4 regions of the Ensifer sp. VA4 genome follow, and region 3 is predicted to be linked to each of the others. Evidence: riboswitches for the same ligand, from Rfam matches in the RefSeq annotation. Region 3 holds a riboswitch; each other region holds the start of a gene.
What was found. Region 3 has a riboswitch for cobalamin ahead of nrdH (glutaredoxin-like protein NrdH). Riboswitches for the same ligand answer to the same signal wherever they lie in the genome.

Region 1 (5,668 bases), on a different contig from region 3:
TGGTGACACCGGACCCGCAGTCGGTGATGCCGGCCGTGCCCGGAATTCACGCCGTGGACTTGCGTGAGATCGACGGACGCATGAGCGTCGCGGTCGTGCAGGCGGTCATCCCGGAAACGCTGGCGATACCTGCGGAGCGTCGCGCGCCCGTGCTCATGGTTTCGGTGCGGCCGGTGACGGCGAAGGTGATGCGCGAGATCGCGGCGCGGCTGGGTATCGGTGGACTTGCCTTCGTGCCGCTCACCGCGCGGCCGGAGGGGAGCGTCTACGCGTCGGTCGGGCGCTGCTCCGACGCATCCTGCCTCGTGGCGGCGTGGATGCCGAAGTCACCAGGCGGGTTCGTCCGGGCCGAGCTGTTGCCGAGCGTCATCGTGATGGCGATCGTGGCGGCGCTGCTGATGGCCTTCGTCGCCCTGCGTTTCTCGACGCTCTTTGCCGCCTTGCAGCAGAGCGAGGCGCTCAACCGTCATCTTGCCAAGCACGACCGGCTGACGGGGCTGCTCAACCGGAGCGGTTTCGACGACATGCTGGCGGCGGCGTTGTTGAAGGCAAAGACGCACCCGTTCACGCTCGTCTATGCCGACCTCGACGCGTTCAAGGCGGTCAACGACCGCCATGGTCATGCGGCGGGCGACGCCGTTCTGGTCGCCATGGCCGAGCGCTTCCGGAACCGTGCCGGCCCCAAGGGTACCGTCGCACGGCTCGGCGGTGACGAGTTCGCCATCATTCTCGGCGATTGCAGCGAGGCCGAGGCTCGCGGACTTGCAGCCGGTCTTGTCGCCGATGCGCAGACACCGGTCGCGTTCAACAGCCAGTTGCTCACTGTCGGCGGCAGCGCCGGCATAGCCTTTGCGCCGCGCCACGGGCTGACCGCACGCGCCCTGCTGCTGGCTGCCGACGAAGCGCTCTATCTCGCCAAGCGGCGCGGCCGCAATCGCGTCGAAACGGCTGACGATACGGTCCTGCCGGGCGGAACCTCCGGCAACCGGCTCGTCCCCGGACCGAGTGGCGCCGGCGATCGTCCTACTCCGGCACGTTATAGGGCGTGATGACGACGACCGCCGAAAGCTGAGGGCCGACCGCGCCCGACGGCGCGCGGCCGTGCAGCATGATCGTGCGAAATGCCGTGCGCGCATCGGTCTTCAGATCATGGTGCAGGACGAAATGAACGCGCCGCTCGCGCAGCAGCGCCAGATTGTCCTCGTCGAGGTCGCGAGCCACTGGCCGCGGGAACGAGAGAGCAGGACTTTCATGCGGCACTCGATGCGCAGGCGCGGCGCAAGCTGAGCTGACGGTTCCGTCTCACATTTGACGGTCTCCCGATGCGTTGTGGTTGGGGGCCGTACCTGTTTCACACGATCATTTCCGAGGGAGGAATTCGATGAACGGACAGATGCAAGGCAAGATCACCATCGTCACCGGCGGCACGCAGGGACTGGGCGCCACGATTGCCGGCCTTTTCGCCGAACGCGGTGCCGCCGGCATCGTCATTTGCGGGCGCAATACCGCCAAGGGGCGCGCGAAGGCGGAAGAAATCGGCAAGGCCAGCGGCGCGAAAGTGGTCTATGTCGAGGCCGACCTAGAGAAGGTAGAAGACGCCTGCAAGGTCGTTGCCGCCTGCGATGCCGAGTTCGGCCGGGTTGATGCGCTGGTCAACGCTGCCGCCATTACCGATCGCGGCACGATTCTCGACACGACGCCGGAACTCTTCGACCGGATGTTCGCCATCAATGTAAGGGCGCCTTTCTTCCTAATGCAGGAGACCGTGAAGGTGATGCGGCGCGAGCGGACCGAAGGGACGATCGTCAACATCGGTTCCATGTCGGCGATGGCCGGGCAGCCCTTCATCGCGGCCTATTGCGCGTCGAAAGGGGCTCTCGAAACGTTGACCAAGAACACGGCCTACGCGCTCTTGCGCAACCGCATCCGCGTCAACGGCCTGAATATCGGCTGGATGGCATCCGAGGGCGAAGATCGCATCCAGCGCGAGTTTCACGGGGCTGCCGCGGATTGGCTCGAAAAGGCGGCCGCCAGCCAGCCGTTCGGCAGGCTCGTCGATCCGGCGGAGGTGGCGCGCGCCTGCGCCTATCTATCTTCGGCGGAATCCGGGCTGATGACCGGATCGGTGATCTGCTTCGATCAGTCGGTCTGGGGCGCCTATGACGGTTCGCCGCATCCGATGGCACCCCTCTGACAAGTACTTGTCTTTCCCTGACGGCTGTGCCCTTATGGCGCCGTCAGGTGCCCGCGTGAGCGGGAGAATCGGGAATCCGGTGTCATTCCGGAACGTGCCCAACGCTGTGACGGGGACGGTCGCTTCTCGAAATACCTTGAATTGATTCAAGGTTTTGCCACTGGATCTTCAATCGATCTGGGAAGGTGGGGCGACCGGTTGAACCGAAGTCAGAAGACCGGCCTGGCGAGATAGACCGAACCCCGCGTGGACGGCGGGAGGTTTTCGCATTGTTGGGGATCGAACGATGCTGACTGAACCGAAGGGTGGCCTTGCGGCTGCCGGTGCCTTTTCGCTGCAAGAGCGGGAGGCCGTCTACCGCGCCATCGAAACACGCCGCGACGTGCGTGACGAATTCCTGGACAAGCCTTTGCCTGAGGAACTGGTGAAGCGGCTGCTGACAGCGGCGCACAGCGCGCCGTCCGTGGGCTTCATGCAGCCCTGGAACTTCGTGCTGGTGCGGGCGCCGGAAACGCGCGAACGCGTCTGGCAGGCCTTTCGCCGTGCCAATGACGAGGCGGCGCTGATGTTTGCGGAGGAGCAACAGGCCAAGTACCGCTCGCTGAAGCTCGAAGGCATTCGCAAGGCGCCGCTCAGCATCTGCGTCACCTGTGATCGCACGCGTGGTGGCGCCGTCGTTCTCGGCCGCACGCACAATCCGCAGATGGATGTCTATTCAACGGTTTGCGCCGTGCAGAACCTGTGGCTTGCGGCCCGCGCCGAAGGGGTGGGCGTCGGCTGGGTCAGCATCTTCCACGAGGCGGAAATCAAGGCGATCCTCGGCATCCCCGATCATATCGAGATCGTTGCCTGGCTCTGCCTCGGCTATGTCGATCGCCTCTATCAGCAGCCCGAACTGGCGGTGAAGGGATGGCGCCAGCGCCTGCCGCTTGAAGAACTGGTGTTTGAGGAAGGCTGGGGAACGGCAGCGACGGATCGTACCGCGCTCAATTCTGGACCGGTTGATAGGCCGGTCCCTTCGGGTGCTTGAGGTCGATCGAGGTTTCTTCGTTGGGCAGGAAGGTCGGGCCGACGACGCGCACCTTGCTCTTGGACGGATCGTAGGGGCGCTCCTCGGGGGGCGCCTTTGCGGTCGTGGCATCTGCGGGCTTCTTGGTTTCGATCACCACGATCGACGACTGATCGTCGCCGGTCATCGTACCGGTTGCTTTCGGCGAGGTCGCGGCGGTCCGCGGTATCTGGCAGCCGCACATGCCGGGTTTGCTGATGCCGCGGGTGCGATAGGCGAAAGCATTGGGCATTTCAGTATAGGGCAGGCCGGTCACGGCCGAGACCATCTGCTCGCTCTCCTCCGTGTTGAGATCGTGGAAGTAGAGCTCGGTCTCGGCGCCGGGGCAGCGCGCCCGGCAGGCCTGTTCGTCACGCGGGAAGTCGGCGGGCGTCGCATCCGAAGAGATCGGGAAGAAGGCGCCGTCGCAGGTGCGCACACACATGGTCCGCAGGGTTCCGCGATAGTAGCCGTCCTGCGGCGCATAGCCGTCTTCGCCATGCCCAAGCATCGGCCCGTACGCGTCGTCAGGCGGCAGGTCGGCGATGATGTTGCGGTGCGTCTCCGGCTCTTCGGGTTCGACGCTCGCAAAATAGTCGCGGTCGCTGTAGCAGCCATTGATCTCGAGCGCGGCGACGATACGGCGACGGGTCTCTTCGCTGCCGCCGGCGACGATCTGCTCACGCTCCGATTTCAGCATGCGCAGATTGTCTTCCATCTCGGCGATGAGGCTGTTGAGCTCGCCGCAGGTGTCGGGGTCGCCGCCATCGAAGGTGGCGACGCTGCCGCCACCGCAGCCCGCGCGCCGGCGATCGTTCTTCGCCCGGCGCAGTTCGATATTCTGGCGCGAGATGGCGCTGGCATAGTCGCGGGCATCGGCATTGGTGGCGACCATGTCGGACATTTGCGCAAGCCGGGTATTCAGCCGGTCGCACACGGTCGATGCCAGCGAAGGATCGGCACCGACCAGAGCCAACGGCACAAGCGCCGCAGCGACGTGTTTCAAGCGAGGGAACACGGGCGAAGTCTCTTCCTGCTGCCGCACGATGCCAAGCTTCTGGTGTGGGCGGCTGCCGGCGGCAATTCCTTTTTCACCTCCATCATAGAGCTTGTCGGTGATCGTGCAACAACAAGCGGCGGTTTGCGTTAACGGGTCCGGCCGGCCGAAGCGCTCAGGCGGCGCGGGCGGTTTCCAGCGACATCGGGCGTTCCAGAACGGTGCCTTCGATGGCGGCAACAGCCTTCATGCGCTGAAGCAGGCTTTCGGTCACTTCCCAGGCGACGGCAACGGCGAAGACCGAGCCGATGCGATGCGGTTCGGCGATGCGCTCTCCCGGGCATCCCATGCGGCGGAACATGCGTTCCAGGAACACGTCGGTGACCGTGACGATATGGCTGATGCCGGAGGCGAGGCCGAGTTCGCCAACGCCGCACATCAACTCGGCGGCCGCGACGGTGACCTGGTTCGAGGCGCGGTCCTGCGAAATATCGGGCTCGATGCAGAAGCGACTCGATTCCCAGACCGAAGCGCTGCGGATTTCCGGGTTGTCGCCGAGCAGGATCGGGAAGGTATCGTCCAGCATGTTGGGGCCGAGCGTCGGCAGCAGCCGGAGCGAGCCGCGCAGGCGACCGGTGTCGGGGGCGTAGGACAGCACGTAGAGCGGGTTCGCCTTGTCGTAGTTGTCGATCTCCCACTCGCCGTCGGTCTGAACATCCCATTTCAGGAAATCGTGAAAGACGCGCTTGCGCAGCCGGAACATCTCGTCGACGGCCTGCGGGTGCTGTGCGCGGGTCTTTCCGTTCAGAATCCTGATCATCTTTTTCTCCATCCTTGTTTTGGGATGGGCGGATGCTGTCAGGCTGGCGACGGTCGCGTAACTGTCGGTAGTGACAGTTTAAATCAGTGATATTGTCCACTAGATTTCGAGGGGTTTTGGGAGAGAGCCTACTGCATGTCTCCTTAAGTCGACCTCGATTTAAGGACAAAGACATGCAGCAAATCAAAGTGCTACAGCGACCTTTGCGCGTCTGATAAGACGCTCGGCGCTGTAGGCGCGGCCGGCGTCAAACAGTGGGGATCAGCGCATGGCGCACAGCCTGGGCAACGGCCTGCGTATTGGAGACGACATTCAGCTTGCGTCGCGCATTGGTCATGAAGAAGCGCACGGTGCGTTCGGAAATGCCGAGAATCGTGGCGATTTCCCAATAGCTCTTGCCGGCGGCGGCCCAGGTCAGAACCTCGGTTTCGCGGCCGGTGAGGCGCTCGCGCGCCGAAAACGCTCCGGGCATTGCCGCGTGCTCGAGCATTGCGGCATGGAAGAGGTTGGCCGCGAGCTGGAAATCGCGCAGATGCTGGCGCCGATAGGCCGTCCATTCGTCGGCCGACATGTTGACGTTGAGGGCAAGCAGTGCCATGCGGCCGGCAG
Region 2 (5,668 bases), on a different contig from region 3:
GCACGGGCACCGGCGTATCGTTGCCGCCCTCGCTGGCGATGCTCACCTGCGGCATCGCGGCCTTGCCCTTGGCGGCAAAGGTCAGGATCCAGCCATGATCCATCACCACGTCCAGTTCCAGCAGGTCGCCATAGAAGGCGCGCGCCACCTGCGGGTCCGGGGCGTAGAGGTTCGAGACGATCCGCTTGACGGTCATGGTTTTCCCTTTCTGGCGGCGCGCCAACATCCACAGATTGTTCTGCCGTTGATGATGCAGCCTATATTGCCCGCCAATTGCGCCCGCTTGAAGCGGAAATCGCCTCTCGCCCCTACAGCGCCGACAACGCCCTTGAGTTGGCGCGGGCAAGCGCCACTCGCACCAGTGAGGCAGCCGCCTTGCCGGCTGCCTCCATGTAGCCGGCATCACGATGCAGCAGCACCACGGCAAAGCTGCCGTCGAGAAGCAGCAGGATCTGTTTCGCCAGCAGGGCGGGTTCGGACGCCCCGGCATCGGCGAGGGTCTCGGCCATCCACGCCTCGAACTTCTTCTTGTGAGCCGCACCGATACGGATCGCCGGATGCCCCGGCATGTTGGCAAGTTCGGCGGAGGTACGCAGGAAGCCGCAACCTTTCCACTTCGGATGGCGCGCCGCCCGCGCCAGGTTGACGAAGATCGCGTCAACCTTCGCCGCCAGTTCGCCGTCGGCCTCGGCGAACCATTTCTGGAAGAGTTTCAGGTTCGGCTGGTCTCGGCCTTCGAGATAGGCCGCGATCAGCTCGTCCTTGCTTTCGAAATGGTAGTAGAGCGTGCGTTTCGTTACCCCCGCCGCTTCGGCCACCGCATCGACGCCGACGGCACGGATGCCCTCGCCATAAAAGAGCTTTGCCGCGGCGGCGACGATCACATCCCGGGTCGACTTCTCTGCTTTCGCCATCACGATGTATACCGACTAGTGAATATACATGACATCATCCCTCACCTAGCCTCCCCGCGTCAACCTTTGCCGGAGAGCAACGATGTCCAATACCGTGCTGATGCAGATTTCCGAGGGCATTGCCCTCCTCACGCTCAACCGCCCGCAGAAGCTCAACGCGCTGAACTACGAGCTGATCGACTGGCTTCTCACCCTTCTCGACACGATCGAGGTAAACGATAATGTCGGCGCCGTGATCATCATCGGCGCTGGCGACCGCGCCTTTTCCGCCGGCGGCGATATTCATGAGTTTTCCGAAAGCGTGGCCAAGGGCGTGAACCCCGCCGTGCGCGATTTCGTCCGCCGCGGCCAGGGGCTGACGGCCCGGCTCGAAGCCTTTCCAAAGCCGGTCATCGCCGCCGTCAACGGCATCGCCTATGGCGGCGGCTGCGAGATCACCGAGGCCGTGCATCTGGCCATCGCCAGCGACAGGGCGCGCTTCGCCAAGCCCGAGATCAAGCTCGGCATGCCGCCGACCTTCGGCGGCACCCAGCGCCTGCCGCGCCTTGCCGGCCGCAAGCGCGCGCTCGAACTCTTGTTGACGGGCGAGGATTTCTCGCCCGAGCACGCACTGGCGATGGGGCTCATCAACCGGGTCGTCGCCCATGACGCGCTGATCCCTGCGGCCCGTGACCTGGCCAGGCGCATCTTGGGCTATTCGCCACTTGCCGTTCGCTCGATCATCACCGCCGTTACCCGCGGCCTCAACATGTCGATCGCGGAGGGGCTGCTGGTCGAGAGCGAACAGTTCGCCCAGATGGTCCCGACCGACGATCTCTCGGATGCGCTTGCCGCCTGGAAGGGACGACGCATCCATGAAGACGGCCCGATACGCTGAGCGCCTCGGCAACACGGCAAAACGGCGGCAAGGTGCGAAGGCCTTGCCGCGCTATTCGTCACGTGCGGGCGAAGCCGAGAATGAAGAGCGCCAGCGCGCCGATCGAGGCGACGGTGCGCACGTGGTTCCACCAGACCCAGTCGATGAGATAGCGCTGCTGCCAGAGATCGGTCGCGGCCTGGCCGGTTACCGCAGCGGCAAGCGCATCGTTCATCGGCACGTTGAAGATGATCGTGACCAGCAGCACGCCGACGACATAGGCGATGCCGCCTGCCGCGAGCAGCCATCCGCCTTCACCGTCCGAGAGGAGGGCCATGATCACCAGCGCCAGTCCGATCAGCGCCGTGCCCATGAAGGCGCTGAGGAAGAACGGGTTCTGGATGACGTCATTGATTGCGTTCATCGCGGCGATCCCCTGCTCCGGCGGCAGCCGCGACAGGGCCTGCATGATGCAGACCGAGAAGATGAAGAACAGGCCGGCCATCAGGCCGGAACCGATGGCGGCGATGAAGGCCAAAGCGGGGATCAGCGAGATCATGCGGCGACACTCCAGACACCGGTTGCTGCGGTCTCCCGGACGTAAGTTGCAAAGTCACGCGGCCGCCGCATAAGCAGGTGCTCGATATCGGACGTCAGGCTGGAATTGCGCCCATCGAGCACGGACGAGAAGAGATAGCGGATGAGTTCGACGTAGTCATCCGGCAGCCCCTCGGCTCGCATCTGCGCCACGAAATCGGCAAGCGGCACGGACTGGTAACCGATGGGACGCCCCGATGCCGCGGCGATCTCCGCGACGGCCTCGGCGAAGGTCAGAAGCCGCGGCCCGGTCAGTTCATAGATCTTGCCGACATGCGCGTCGTCGAGGAGCGCAAGGACGGCGACATCGGCAATGTCGTCGGCGCTGACGAACGGTTCGGTGACCGCGTCCGGCGGCAGGTAGACCATGCCGCTGCGAACCGCGTCCATCAGGAAGGCTTCGCTGAAATTCTCGAAGAACCAGCTGGCGCGAATGATCGTCCAGTCGGCGCCCGAGGCCTGCAATTCGCGTTCGGCCGCCTGCGCCGCATCCTCGCCGCGCCCCGAAAGCAGCACGAGCCGCTTGATGCCGGCACCGACCGCAAGCGCGGAAAAGCGGCGGATCGCCTCGACTGCACCAGGCACGGCGAGATCCGGCTGATAGCTGACATAGACACGCTCGACATTCTCGAGCACCGGCGCCCAGGTCGTCTCGTCGTTCCAGTCGAAGGACGTCTCGGCCGAGCGCGCCCCGACGCGCACCGCGACGCCCTTGGCGCGCAGCCGCTCCGCGATGCGACGCCCCGTCTTGCCCGTACCACCCAGCACCAACGTAACCTTGCCAGACATGATCTTTCCTCCCGATTCAAAACATGAGTAACTCTCACATTTGCAAATGTGATAAATCCTCGTATTTTGGGAGTCAAGACAAAATGCGAGGATCACTCATGATTGAGCCGACAGGCACCCTGCCGATTGCAGGCGAGGACGACACCGCGCTCCGCCGCACGCCCAGCCAGAAGCGCAGCCGGGAGCGCGTCGAGCACATCCTCACCTGCGCCTCCACGCTCATCGCCGAGAAGGGCAGCGATGCCATGCGCATGAGCGAAGTGGCGGAAAAGGCAGGGATTTCGATCGGATCGCTGTACCAGTATTTCCCGGACAAGTCGGCGATCGTGCGCACGCTCGCCGAGCGCTACAACGCCTATTCCCGCGAATGCATCGAGGGCGAATTCGCCAAGGTGACGTCGATGGCAGAACTGCGCGACGCCTTCGGCGCGCTCTTCGATACCTATTACGACATGTTCCTCGCCGAACCGGTGATGCGCGACATCTGGTCGGCGATGCAGGCCGACAAGACGCTGAGGCAGATCGAACTGGAAGAAAGCCGCATGACCGGCCGTCTGCTCGGCGATGTCCTTGCCCGGCTCCAGCCGCAACGCCCACGCGCGGCGATCGACGAGGCCGCGTTCCTGATCATGTATCTCGGCGAATGCACGATGCGGCTCGCCATCTCGGTCGACCGCGCCGAGGGCGGCCGCATCGTCGAGGCCTACAAACAGATGATCCTTCGCGATTTTGTCGCTGATGAAGCGGCCGGCGGCGCAGGCTCAATTGACAACGCCATGACACGCTCATAATCATCAGCGATCGATTGGTTCCCGAGACGCGAACGTGTGTCGGGAGTAAACGGGAACGTGACGGATGGACCCAAGCTGGGCATTCAAATCACGGCCGACCCCGCGACTGTAGAGCGACGTCGATCTTGCCGTTCCGGAGCGATCCGGGAGAAGCCACTGGAAGAGACCGCGAGAGGGTGGTCGGACTGGGAAGGCGAGGCAGATCCCGGGCATTTCGCCCAGCGCCGTGAGCCAGGAAACCTGCCACTCGATACGGGCATAGGGCCCACACCGGGAATTTCCCGATGCCATCACGGAGGTTGTCATGGCTACGTCTACCATTTCGAGCACCCCGCTCTCCCTCAGCGATCGTCTGACCGCTGGCGTCATCGCGCTTCTCATCGGCGCATTCCTCGTCTTCGGCGCCGGCCTTGCCAACTCGGCCGTGCTGCACGACACCGCGCACGACACCCGCCATTCCTACGGCTTCCCCTGCCACTAAACAGATGTCTCGGAACGTAGCTTACGTTCCGCACCGACGTGTCTGCGGACCTGAACGCATCCGGCCTGTGCCGGATGTGGGTGTTTGTGCATGCCGGTTCGTCCGGCGCACAAGGGCCGTCCGCATGGCAGAAAGAACGGAAAGGCCTGCAAACCACGCCAGAGCGCGTGGCTTTTGTCGTTATCGAGGGAATTCAAGATGATTGTCAGAACGCTTCTGGCCGCGATCGTGGCTGGGCTGATTGCCGGTGTCTTCATGACCGGCGCCCAGGAATTGAGGGTCACGCCGCTGATCCTGCATGCAGAACAATTCGAAGGCGAGGCTCCGGCCACTACCGAGCAGCCCACCGGCCAGCCGGGGGCGGCGCAGCCGGCCGCAGAGGGGCACGACCAGCATTCGTCGCTGAAGGCGGTCTCGCCGCTCGGCGCCGTGCTCGATGCGCTGTCGCCGATCACGCCGGCCTATGCGCATGAAGGCGAACACGAGGAAGGCGGCATCATGTTCGGCCTGAGCCGCTTCTCGGGCACGCTGATGGCGAACCTCGTCACCGGCTCCGGCTTCGGCCTTCTGCTGGCCGGCGTCAGCCTGGTGATCGGCTATCCGATCACGCTGAGGAACGGTGCGCTCTGGGGCGCCTGCGGCTGGCTGGCGGTGCACATGTTGCCGGCAATCGGCCTGCCGCCGGAATTGCCGGGCTTCCCGGCCGCCGAGCTCGGCGATCGCCAGGCCTGGTGGCTGGCAACCGTCGCCCTCTCTGCCGTCGGCCTTTATCTCGTCGTCCTGCGCGAGGAGATCGTCGCAAAGGTCGTCGGCCTCGCGCTGATCGCCGCGCCGCATGTCTACGGCGCACCGCAGCCGCTCGACATCTCCAGCAATGTCCCGGCCGTGCTCGGTGCCGAATTTGCCGTTGCCGCCCTCGCCACCACGCTTGCCTTCTGGATCGTGCTCGGCGTCGTTTCCGGCTTCGTCAACGAACGTTTCGCCAGGGCGAACTGATCCGGCCGATCCCGTGCTCATGAGAGCCTGAACAAGCAAGCGGCGGGGGTTCAGCCCCCGCCGTTTTGCATGAGATGGGCTCCCAGCCGTCGGCGACGATCGTCCGGTTCGAGCAGCACGCAGGTGTCGCAAAAGCTGCCGCCTTCCGTTCGGAAATAGAGGCAGCAGCCGCTGCGTATCCGGTACTGGCGCGACAGCCGCTCGCTGCTTGCCGGATCGATAGCCGAGATCTCCTCGTAGCAGA
Region 3 (5,668 bases):
GGAACTTGTAGCCGATATAGTAGCCGTGCACGGCTTCGTCGCGGATGATCAGCCGGATCATGTCGGCGGTATTGGTAAGCTTGGCCCGGCTCGACCAGTACATCGGGAGATAGAAGCCGGAATAGAACAGGAAGCTTTCGAGGAAGACGCTTGCGACCTTCTTCTTCAGGGGATCGCCGGAGGCGTACTCTCCCATGATCAGCGCCGATTTCTTCTGCAGGAACTCGTTTTCCTCCGACCAGCGATAGGCATCGTCGACATCGGGGGTCAGGCAGAGCGTGGAAAAGATCGAGGAGTAGGAGCGGGCGTGCACCGCCTCCATGAAGGAGATGTTGGAAAGCACTGCTTCTTCGTGTGGGGTGACGGCATCCTCCATCAACCGGACTGCGCCAACGCCGTTTTGGATCGTATCGAGCAGCGTGAGGCCGGTGAAGACGCGGATGGTGAGCTTCTGCTCCTCCGGCTTCAGCGTCGCCCAGGAGGGGATGTCATTGGAGAGCGGCACCTTCTCCGGCAGCCAGAAATTGCCGGTGAGACGGGTCCAGACTTCCAGGTCCTTGTCGTCCTCGATGCGGTTCCAGTTGATCGCGCGGATGCGGCTTGCGGGTTTGGTGTGCATGGTCATTGCTTGAGCCTTTCGGTGATATCAGCCCCTCATCCGCCTGCCGGCACCTTTCCCCGCACGCGGGGAGAAGTGACTACCGCGCGGGTCTGAGCCAACGGCGAGGCACGTTTCCGCAAACGGGGCGAGGGCTGGGGTGAGGGCAGTCTGGGCAGCTGTCGGGGATACGGCGTTAGAGCGTGCAGGAGACGCAGCCCTGGACCTGTGTGCCTTCGAGTGCCATCTGCCGAAGGCGGACGTAGTAGATGGTCTTGATGCCTTTCTTCCAGGCGTGGATCTGGGCGCGGTTGATGTCGCGCGTCGTTGCTGTGTCACGGAAGAAAAGGGTCAGCGACAGCCCCTGGTCGACGTGCTGGGTCGCCGCTGCATAGGTGTCGATGATCTTCTCGGGTCCGATCTCGTAGGCGTCCTGGTAGTATTTCAGGTTGTCGTTGGTCATGAAGGCGGCCGGATAATAGACGCGGCCGATCTTGCCTTCCTTGCGGATCTCGATCTTCGAGACGATCGGATGGATCGAGGAGGTCGAGTGATTGATGTAGGAGATCGAGCCGGTCGGCGGCACCGCCTGAAGGTTCTGGTTGTAGAGACCGCCGTCCATCACCGCCCGTTTCAGCTCGAACCAATCTTCCTGCGTCGGGATGGGGATGCCGGCTCTGTCGAAGAGGCCTTTCACCTTTTCTGTTGCCGGCAGCCATTCAGCCTCGGTGTATTTGTCGAAATATTCGCCCGACGCATATTTCGAGTTCTCGAACCCTTTGAAGCTCTGGCCTTTCTCGATCGCCAATCGGTTCGAGGCTTTGATGGCGTGATAGGTGACCGTGTAGAAATAGATATTGGTGAAATCGATGCCTTCCTCGGAGCCGTAGAAGATGTGCTCGCGGGCGAGATAGCCGTGCAGGTTCATCTGGCCGAGGCCGATCGCGTGGCTGTCGTCGTTGCCCTTCTCGATCGAGGGCACTGAGGAGATGTGGCTCATTTCGGAGACGGCGGTCAAGGCGCGGATCGAGGTTTCGATCGTGTGGCCGAAATTTGGTGAGTCCATCGCCGCGGCGATGTTCAGCGAGCCGAGGTTGCAGGAAATGTCCTTGCCCATGCGGGCGTAGGAGAGGTCCTCGTTGAATTCGCTGGATTCGCTCACCTGCAGGATTTCCGAGCAGAGATTACTCATGGTGATGCGCCCGGCGACCGGGTTTGCCCGGTTCACCGTGTCCTCGAACATGATGTAGGGATAACCACTCTCGAACTGGATCTCGGCGACGATCTGGAAGAACTCGCGCGCCTTGATCTTCTTCTTGCGGATGCGCGCATCCTCGACCATCTCGCGATACTTCTCCGTCACCGAAATCTCGGTCAGCGGCATGCCGTAGACGCGCTCAACGTCATAAGGCGAGAAGAGGTACATGTCCTCGTTGTTGCGGGCGAGCTCAAAGGTGATGTCCGGGATCACGACGCCGAGGGACAGCGTCTTGATGCGGATCTTTTCGTCGGCGTTTTCGCGCTTGGTGTCGAGGAAGCGCATGATGTCGGGGTGGTGGGCATGCAGATAGACGGCGCCTGCGCCTTGGCGGGCGCCAAGCTGGTTGGCGTAGGAGAACGAGTCTTCGAGCAGCTTCATGATCGGGATGATGCCCGACGACTGGTTCTCGATCTGCTTGATCGGTGCGCCCATCTCTCTGATATTGGTAAGCGACAGCGCCACGCCGCCGCCTCGCTTGGAAAGCTGCAGCGCCGAATTGATCGCACGGCCGATGCTTTCCATATTGTCCTCGATCCGCAGCAGGAAGCAGGAAACCCGCTCTCCACGTTGCTTCTTGCCGGCATTGAGGAAAGTCGGCGTCGCCGGCTGGAACCGGCCGGAAATGATCTCGTCGACCAGATCGCGGGCAAGCTGCTCGTTGCCGCGCGCAAGCGTCATCGCCACCATGCAGATGCGGTCCTCGTAGCGCTCCAGGTAGCGCTTTCCGTCGAAGGTTTTCAGCGTATAGGATGTGTAATATTTGAACGCGCCGAGGAAGGTTGGAAAACGGAACTTCTTGGCTAGGCGTGGTCATAGAGGTCGCGCACGAAGTTGAAGGAGTACTGGTCCAGGACCTCCTGTTCGTAATAGCCCTCGGTCACCAGATAATCGAGCTTTTCCCTGAGATTATGGAAGAAGAACGTGTTCTGGTTGACGTGCTGGAGGAAGTACTGTTTCGCCGCCAGCCGGTCCTTGTCGAGCTGGATCCGGCCCTCTTCGTCATAAAGGTTCAGCATCGCGTTCAGCGCATGATAGTCCAGCGCCGCTTCCGTCGCCTTCAGGGGGTGTTCGCGTGTTGTGACGTCCAAAATCGTTCCATCCCGTTTTTGACATTGGCGACGTCTTCGTCCGTTCCGATTAGCTCGAAACGATAGAGATAAGGCACGCTGCACTTGGCCGAGATGACGTCGCCGGCGACCCCGTAGGTCGCGCCGAAATTGCTGTTGCCCGCGGCAATCACGCCGCGGAGGTGAGAGCGGTTGACCGCGTCGTTCAAGAAGCGGACTACCTGTTTCGGCACGGCGCCCCGGCCGTCGTCGCCGCAATAGGTGGGCACGACCAGCACATAGGGTTCGGTGACTGTAAGTGTATCCTTACTTTCCGCGAGCGGTATACGCTTTGCGCGAAGCCCGAGTTTTTCGACGAAGCGATGGGTGTTTTCCGAGCGGCTGGAAAAATAGACGATAAGCCCCACCGCTTCTCTCCTCTAAGATAGCGCGCTGATCTTGTCGGGGCGGAAACCCGCCCAGTGTTCGGGGCCGGCGACGACGACGGGGAGCTGCATGTAGCCGAGGCCCTTGACCGTCTCGAGCGCGTCCTGGTCGGCCGAGATATCAATGACCTCGTAGCTGACGCCCTGGCGATCGAGCGCCCGGTAGGTCGCGGTGCATTGGACGCAGGCGGGCTTGCTGTAGACGGTGACGTTCATATCTTCCTCGTTTGGTCGGCTGGATAGGGGCAAGAGAAGGCGCGCGGACACGCGACCGCGATCCGGCGAAATGCAGGGCTGTCATGGCTGTGGCTTGCTCGGGTATGGAGCCCGGGCACGCCTCTTCTTCAGCTGCGCGGGAATCCGCGCCTCTTGATTGGCGAGTGATGGAAATTCGATGACGCAGGCATGACTTCACCCCGAAGCTTTCGACAGGCTGCCGGGGAGATGTCGAGACGACCAGGCAGGCTCATCCTGCCGCACTCAACCCCTCCGGACACCCCGCCCGTGGACGTTTGTTGCTCGAGGCAGGTCTCCTGGCTCACGGGTCGACGCTTCCATCCCGACCTTCCCGAGGCCTCATGCCTCAGTGGTCCAATTCCGGACAGTCGCTCGCCGTCTACAGTTGCGGGGGCAGCTACGGCATAGCCGGGCGGAAAGCCGCCGGCGCACCGTATTCCCGTCTTAGCTCCCAATCCTTGCGAATCGGAAGAACCTCAAACACTAGATATAGTATCTCATCGCCAATCTGCGTCAATAGGTGCGCGACGTCGGAGATCCGGTGCGGAGGGTCATTTCTCCCCGATATGGATAACGGGACGTAAACGGCGGACTGCAGCGGAACCCACCGGGGAGGCTTGTCGGCTACAAACTGGCGTGCTCCGCCAATGTCTGGCGGGGCACCGCCGCGGCCATTGCGAGGTTTCAGGCCGAAGGTCTCTGTGGTGCGATCCGCTCGCTCACGGGGTGCTGCACCAGAAGATCCGGGTACGTTTTGTCCCGGCAATCTGTCAGTCGCAAAGCGAGATGCTGACGTCCCTGTTTTCGCCGGGCTGCGCGCGCGGCGAGATCGTCACGGAGGGCCGCGTGTTGGTGCGGTCGCTTTTTGGCGAGGGCTTCGGCGCGGATGACGGGTCTTCCTTCGACCAGTGCCATGGATCGGCAACATCGCCGACGCGCGCCCGGATGGTCTCGTGGTCCCGCGTCAGGCCGATATCCTTCAACTGCAATTCGCTGAACGTATCGATGGCGATGGTCGGATTGAGGGTGCTTCCGGCCCGCTTCAGGACATGACGGATCGCTGATCGCACTGCGCTAAGCATTGCTATCCTCTTTGTTTTTGCTGTTGTGTTCGCGAGAAAAGTGAGGAATTTTGCCGCTTCGCGCAAAGCGATTTCTCGCATGCTGGCATAAAGAATGCTTATCTCAGCGCCATGAGCAAGATTCCTCCCATGAGTGCGGTGCGCGCCTTCGAAGCCGCCGCCAGGCACCTGAGTTTCACCCGTGCGGCCGAGGAACTCGGGATGACTCAGGCTGCCGTCAGCTACCAGATCCGGCTGCTGGAGGAGCGCATCGGCACGCCGCTCTTCGTACGGCTTCCGCGCGAGGTGCGGTTGACGGCCTCCGGGCGGCAGTTGGCGCCTAAGGTGACGGAGGCGATCGACCTGCTGGGCTCGGCCTTCTCCGAGATTGCCGACAAGACCGAACATCACCTGCACATTTCCGTGCTTCCGACCGTCGTTTCGAGCTGGCTCGGCCCCAGGCTCGCCTCGTTCCAGACCGCCCAGCCGAACATCAGTATAAGGGTGCACATGTCGACCGATCTGGTCGATTTCAAGCGCGACGCCATCGATCTTTCAGTGCGCAGCGGCAACGGCGACTGGCCCGGCAACGACGTATTTCCACTGTTCCCGATCGATTACATGCCGGTCTGCACGCCGGCCTTCATGAAAAAGCACCAGCTCAGGCAGCCCTGCGACGTGCTGCGCGTCCGGCGTTTCGGCAATGCCAACTGGTGGCGCCGATGGATGATCGAGACCGGCGTAGAGCCGCCGGAAAGCAACGGCACCGAGCTGATCTTCGACGTCCAGGCGATGGATGTCGCGACCACCCTGGCGGAACACGGCATCGCCATTGCCGTATCGACCTTCCTGATGGAGGAACTGAAGAGCGGCAGGCTCATTCGGCCATTCGAACATCTGGTCAGGGACGGTCGCGCCTATTGGCTGGTCTATCCGCAAAGCAGCCGACGGCAGAAGAAGATTCAGGCTTTTCGCGACTGGATCCTTGCCGAGGCGGACGCGTCGAATGCGCTGCTCGC
Region 4 (5,668 bases), on a different contig from region 3:
CGCGGCAGATGGCCGAGCAGGGACTGGAAGCCGGGCACGAAGGTGCCGTAGACGTCGTCGGTAAGGATGATCAGATCGGGGCGCTCGTTGTTGACGAGATCGACGAGGCGCTTGATCGAATCCGGATCGAGGGCGACGGCCGACGGGTTGCCGGGGTTGACCAGGAACAGCGCCTTCACCTCGGGGTTTTCCAGCGCCTTGATGTCCTCGTCGGTGAACTGGAAGCGATCTTCCTGCTCGGCGCTGACATTGATGGTCTTCAGCGTGTAATCCTCGAGCTGCGGCATTTCGAGATAGGGCGTGAAGATCGGCGTGCCGAGCGCGATCGTGTCACCGGCGTTCAGGATGCGGGCGTTCTTCAGCGCCTTGAAGATGTAGCACATGGCGGCGGTGCCGCCTTCGACCGGGTAGAGGTCGAACTTCACGTCCGGCCGGTGGCCGGCGCACATCGCCCACATCAGATATTCGTGGGTGATGATCTCGTTGTGATGCAGCGCGCGGTCCGGAACCGGATAGTTGTCGCCGATGATCGAGTCGGTCAGCTCGTGCACGAAGGCATCCGGGTCGAAACCGAAGGTGGTGATGGCGTAGTCGACCGCGCTTTGCAGGGTCTTTGCCGGCGGAACGCCTTCATCCTCTTCGTCAACAGCGGCCGCTACTTGAAGCTGTTTCTTCACCCATTTCTGGAAGCGCTGATGCGCGCCGTCCTGCGGCGGCATGCCGGCGACGCCGGCCTTCGGGTCGTAATAGGCGCGCTTGGCTTCCGTCAGCGCGAACTGACCGAGCAGGAAGAAGGCTTCGCGGGCGCGCGTCGCCGTCCAGTTGGGGTTGCCGCGGCCGGCATTGAGGAAGGCCTTGGCGGATTTCTGCGAGCTCGACTTGGCGAGCTTGATCAGCTCGTCCTTGATTTCGAACGGGCTGAGATCGGAAATGCTGTCGTAGAAGTTTCTGTCCAACATGATCCACACTCCCTGTGATCTATGAATTATGAACGATGGTCTCGGTTGCCGGCCCGCCTCAGGCGAGCATGATGACGATGACGAGGCCGAAGATGGTCAGCAGCGTGTTGCCGATGGCGTAGGGCATGCCGTAGCCGAGTGCCGGCACCTTGCTCTTGGCCGCTTCCTGGATCATGCCGAGCGCCGCCGTCGTCGTCCGGACGCCGGCGCAGGCGCCAAACAGGATCGCCGGGTGGAAGCGGAAGACGTAGTGGCCGATGAGCACGGAGGCGATCAGCGGGATGGAGGTCGCGACCACGCCCCAGATGAAGAGGGAAATGCCGACTTCCTGCAGGCCAGCGACGAAGCCGGGGCCGGCGCCGATGCCGACGACGGCGATGAAGATGTTGAGGCCGAGCGTGTTCAGGAGCCACAGCGCCGGCGAGGGGATCCGGCCGAAGGCGGGGTAGGTCGTACGCAGCCAGCCGAGCACGAGGCCGGCCAGCAGGGCGCCGCCGGATGTCGAAAGCCCGATCGGGATGCCGCCGATCGTCAGTGTCAGCGCACCGACCATCGCGCCGATGAAGAGGCCCCAGCCGAGGAAGGCGATGTCGGTGGTTTCGACCGGACGGTCGGCAAAGCCGAGCGCCTTGATCGCCGCTTCGACATGGCGCTTGGCGCCGCCGATGGTGACGATGTCGCCCCGTTCGACGGTCGTGCCCGGCAGGACCGGGATCTCGACCAGCGAGCGCACGATCTTGCGGGCATAGACGCCGCGCGCCCAGTCCTCGGTGCTGACGTCGGCAAGCGTCCTGCCGGCGAGCGCCTTGTTGGTCACGTAGACGTCGACCACTTCCGCCTCGGCATTGAGGAGTTCCTTGTCCTCGACTTCCGTCAGCCTGGAATCCAGGTTCTCGACGAGCAGGGCTCTGCGGCCGGAGAAGGCGACGACGTCGCCCGGCTGCAGCACCGTGTTACCGTCCGCCTCGATGATCTCGTTGCCGCGGCGCAGGCGCTCGACATAGACGCGGATGCCGGGAAGCAGGTTCTTGACCGGCGTTCCGGTGAGGCCGCTCGCCTGATCGATGCGATAGGCCCGGAGCCCGAAATCGTGATAGGCGCGGGTGATGCCCGGCTCGCTGCTCTCGGAGCCGCCGCCGAGCTTTGCCTCATATTCCCTGCAAGCGGACGGAAGGTCGATGCCGAGAAGCCTGGGCCCGAGCTGGGCGAGGATGATCGCGGAACCGATCGTGCCCCAGATATAGGTCACCGCATAGGCGATCGGGATCTGGTCGGCAAAGGTCTTGGCCTGCTCCGGCGTCAGCCCGAGCGAATTGATCTGGTCGGTCGCAACGCCGATCGCGGCCGAGATCGTCTGCGACCCGGCATACATGCCGGCGCCGTAGCCGAGCGGAAGGCCGGCGATCAGCGCGCAGAGATAGGGAACGATGAGGCACAGCACCAGGACTGAAAGGGCAAAGGCAATCTGCTTCGGCCCGTCGGTGCTGAGGCCCCGCACGAATTGCGGGCCGACACCGTAACCGACGGCGAACAGGAAGATCAGGAACAAGGTGGACTTCAGGTCACCGGACACCTGGATGCCGAGCTGCCCGATGAGAACGCCTGCGAGAAGCGTGGCGGTGACGTTTCCGAGATTGAAGCCCGCGACCTTGACGGGGCCGATCAGGAAACCGATGCCGAGGGCGAGGAAGACGGCGACGGGAGGATAGGTCCGAAGCGTCTCGACGAAGAAATCGATTGGATTCACTGCTATACCCTTCAGAAAGTTGAATTGCCGTCACTTCATTTCAGGGGATTTACGCGGCTAAGTTGATTTTGTCGGTGGCTGGTCGATGCCCAATCCCAGCTTCGCCAATTGTCTCTTCGGCCGTTGGTTTTCTCAACGGTCATGGGGTTACGTAAGCGTAACGTACGTTAAACTTCCCGGATTTTGGGCACAGGGCGGGCATGGAACAGGCGCCGGCATCGGCTTGCAAGCATCGGGCCGGGCGGTTTGCCGATCAGCGTGGGAAGGCCGCTTCGGGAGCGCGGCCGCGCTTCAGTTCCGATCCGTGGGCGCGGTAGCGTCGCGGCAAATTTCGCCGGCTATGCAACTCTTGTGTTGTATTCTTTCACGTTCGCTCATAACGGAAAACACATGGCGACGGATCCGGAGCACATGTCCGGCGGCGGCATCCGCGCGCCGCGAAGCTCGACGTGACGGTGAAGGCTGGTATTTGCGGCCAGTCTTGCGCTCCGCTTCAGATGGCGACACCTTCGAGTGCGATGATCCGTGTCCTGGCACAGCGCTCACGGATCTTCTTCAGGCGCTGATAGTCCGGCGGTTGATACCACTCGAGCAGGGAATGCATATCCGGGAACTGGACGATGACGAGTCGGTGCGGGTCCCAGTCGCCTTCGAGCACCCGGGTCGCGCCGCCACGGGCGAGATAGCGGCCGCCGTAGCGCGCCTCCGTCGCCGGCACTTCCTGTATATATTGTTCAAACGCCGCGGCATTCGTGATTTCGACATCCGCGATCAAATAGGCAGCCATGGTGGTATCTCCTTTCCACGCAGGCACCATCGAAGGATACGCCGTTCGGCCGATCCGGGCGAGTTCGCTGTCGATTCCATTCTGTCGAAGGGGGAACCGGCGCTCCTGGCTCTGAGCGAATTTTTTGTTGAAATGTGTAATGTTATTTCGTAACAAGCGTCATGACGAAACGCCGCATGTCGATAGATCTGGAGCCCATGCCCCTGGCAGTTGTTTCAGCCGCCGATTCGTGCGAGGAAGACGTTGATGGTGCTGCATCCGCGGAAATGCGGAAGCGGCTGAAAAGGGAACACGGAACGGACGACCCTGACGGGACCGAAACCGTGGCTGCCCCCGCAACTGTGAGCGGAAAGCGCATTCACACCATGTCACTGGCGACAAGCCGGGAAGACGTGGATGCGCCGCGACCCGCGAGCCAGGAGACCTGCCATCGAACCGATCAACCACAACGGACGGGGTGTTCCGATGGAAAAGAACTGGCTTCCAAGCGACGGTCATCCGTCGTCCTGCCGTTTCGCCATCTCTTGCCGTCAGTCCCACGGAGAGAGAACATGGCCGAGACGAATTCCCGACAGCACAAGATAACGGTCTCTACCGACTGCCGCTTTACCGGTGGCCCGTGCATGCCCGGCGCCGAGCTCATAAAGCGTCTCAACCGCAGCATCGCCGCGCTCGGCGAGCCGCTCGATCGCGATTTCTCGATCGCCGGCACGGTCTGCATGGCGGCCTGCACGCGACCCTGCACCATCGCCTTCCAGGCGACGGGCAAGGCGACACACCTCTTTGGCGGCATTTCGCCCGAGGAGGATATCGACGACCTCGTCCGCTTTGCCGCCACCCATTCCGATCGCGGCGACGGCATGGTGCATGCCGCCACCCATGGCGAGTGCGGCGACGGCAAGACGCTTGCCCGCATCCCGGCGGCGATGCTCGTCTCCGAAGACGTTGCGGGCCACTTCCAATGACGGTGCGGGGAGGGATGAGACCATGACCTGCACCGCAACAGGAGCAACGCTTCGCGTCGAAGGGCTTTGCTGGGGGCCGCGCCCGGGGCTGAAGCTGGTCGACAGCATGGACTTCGCGGTCGAGGCCGGCAGCCGGCTTGCGATCCTCGGGCCGAACGGGGCGGGCAAGACCTCGCTCTTGCGCTGCCTTTACCGGGCGGTGCAGCCGAATGCGGGCCGCATCGAGGTCGACGGCGTCGATCTCTGGTCGATCTCGGCGCGTGAAGCGGCAAAGACGATCGCCGTCGTGCTGCAGGAAATGCCCGGCGATTTTCCCTTCAGTGTGCGCGACGTGGTGATGATGGGGCGTATCCCGCGGCGGGAAGGGCTGAACGGCTGGACGGACAAGGACCGCGAGCGCGTGCAGCACGCGCTCTCCCATCTCGATCTCGCCCATCTTGCCGGCCGCCAGTTCTCGACGCTCTCGGGCGGTGAAAAGCAGCGGGTGCTGATCGCCCGGGCGCTTGCCCAGGAGCCGCGCATCATCATCCTGGACGAGCCGACCAATCACCTCGACATCCGCCACCAGCTTGAAATCCTCGAGCTGCTGCAGACGCTGAAGCTGACGATCGTGTCGACGCTGCACGACATCAATCTCGCGGCCGACTTCGCAACCGACGTGGCGATCGTGACGGCGGGGCGCCTGACCGCCTTTGGAACACCCGAGGACGTGCTGAGCCCGCGGGCGCTTTCCTCCGCCTTCGGCGTCACCGCCACCGCCCACGGCGCCGCCGCCGGCAGCGCGCGTTTTTCCTTTTCACTTCCTCGACAGGGATCGATTTCATGAAGATCAACATTGCCTCCTCTGCCCTCCTGTTTCTCATCGCCACGGCTGCGCCCGCGCTCGCCTATCCGGTCACGGTCAAGAGCTGCAACCGCGAGGTGACCTTCGATGCCGCGCCGAAACGGGCGATCGCCAATGACGTCAATCTGGTCGAGATGATGCTGGCGCTGAAACTGCAGGACCGCATGGTCGGCTACACCGGCGTTTCCGGCTGGAAGACGCTGGATGAAAAGCTGCGTGAGGGCGTGAAGGAACTGCCGGAGCTCTCGGAGAAATATCCGACCAAGGAGGTGCTCCTCAATGCCGACGCCGATTTCTTCTTCGCCGGCTGGAACTACGGCATGAAGGTCGGCGGCGAGGTGACGCCCGAGACGTTGGCGCCCTTCA

Region 1: linked by a shared signal. The riboswitch ahead of bluB (5,6-dimethylbenzimidazole synthase) and the one ahead of nrdH (glutaredoxin-like protein NrdH) in region 3 are both predicted to bind cobalamin.
Region 2: linked by a shared signal. The riboswitch ahead of AC0C6X_RS27420 (CbtB domain-containing protein) and the one ahead of nrdH (glutaredoxin-like protein NrdH) in region 3 are both predicted to bind cobalamin.
Region 4: linked by a shared signal. The riboswitch ahead of AC0C6X_RS22810 (DUF1636 family protein) and the one ahead of nrdH (glutaredoxin-like protein NrdH) in region 3 are both predicted to bind cobalamin.

What each region holds. Positions count from the first base shown of each region.
Region 1 covers NZ_JBVQPO010000006.1:115,423-121,090, forward strand. The annotation lists gene AC0C6X_RS11985 (sensor domain-containing diguanylate cyclase) at 1-1,049, shown strand, start outside; partial or broken gene AC0C6X_RS11990 (LacI family transcriptional regulator) at 1,024-1,221, opposite strand; gene AC0C6X_RS11995 (SDR family oxidoreductase) at 1,382-2,194, shown strand; cobalamin riboswitch at 2,223-2,434, shown strand; gene bluB (5,6-dimethylbenzimidazole synthase) at 2,481-3,224, shown strand; gene AC0C6X_RS12005 (DUF2865 domain-containing protein) at 3,181-4,260, opposite strand; gene AC0C6X_RS12010 (acyl-homoserine-lactone synthase) at 4,415-5,059, opposite strand; gene AC0C6X_RS12015 (helix-turn-helix transcriptional regulator) at 5,307-5,668, opposite strand, start outside.
Region 2 covers NZ_JBVQPO010000020.1:41,540-47,207, forward strand. The annotation lists gene AC0C6X_RS27390 (VOC family protein) at 1-196, opposite strand, end outside; gene AC0C6X_RS27395 (TetR/AcrR family transcriptional regulator) at 309-914, opposite strand; gene AC0C6X_RS27400 (crotonase/enoyl-CoA hydratase family protein) at 997-1,791, shown strand; gene AC0C6X_RS27405 (anthrone oxygenase family protein) at 1,850-2,329, opposite strand; gene AC0C6X_RS27410 (NAD(P)H-binding protein) at 2,326-3,156, opposite strand; gene AC0C6X_RS27415 (TetR/AcrR family transcriptional regulator) at 3,255-3,947, shown strand; cobalamin riboswitch at 3,946-4,209, shown strand; gene AC0C6X_RS27420 (CbtB domain-containing protein) at 4,252-4,428, shown strand; gene AC0C6X_RS27425 (CbtA family protein) at 4,627-5,424, shown strand; gene AC0C6X_RS27430 ((2Fe-2S)-binding protein) at 5,475-5,668, opposite strand, start outside.
Region 3 covers NZ_JBVQPO010000011.1:186,761-192,428, reverse strand. The annotation lists gene nrdF (class 1b ribonucleoside-diphosphate reductase subunit beta) at 1-625, opposite strand, end outside; partial or broken gene nrdE (class 1b ribonucleoside-diphosphate reductase subunit alpha) at 795-2,875, opposite strand; gene nrdI (class Ib ribonucleoside-diphosphate reductase assembly flavoprotein NrdI) at 2,917-3,333, opposite strand; gene nrdH (glutaredoxin-like protein NrdH) at 3,346-3,567, opposite strand; cobalamin riboswitch at 3,858-4,082, opposite strand; gene AC0C6X_RS20410 (hypothetical protein) at 4,359-4,736, opposite strand; gene AC0C6X_RS20405 (LysR substrate-binding domain-containing protein) at 4,800-5,668, shown strand, end outside.
Region 4 covers NZ_JBVQPO010000013.1:108,263-113,930, reverse strand. The annotation lists gene AC0C6X_RS22825 (bifunctional aspartate transaminase/aspartate 4-decarboxylase) at 1-959, opposite strand, end outside; gene aspT (aspartate-alanine antiporter) at 1,018-2,706, opposite strand; gene AC0C6X_RS22815 (DUF1330 domain-containing protein) at 3,200-3,493, opposite strand; cobalamin riboswitch at 3,724-3,939, shown strand; gene AC0C6X_RS22810 (DUF1636 family protein) at 4,045-4,458, shown strand; gene AC0C6X_RS22805 (ABC transporter ATP-binding protein) at 4,481-5,284, shown strand; gene AC0C6X_RS22800 (ABC transporter substrate-binding protein) at 5,281-5,668, shown strand, end outside.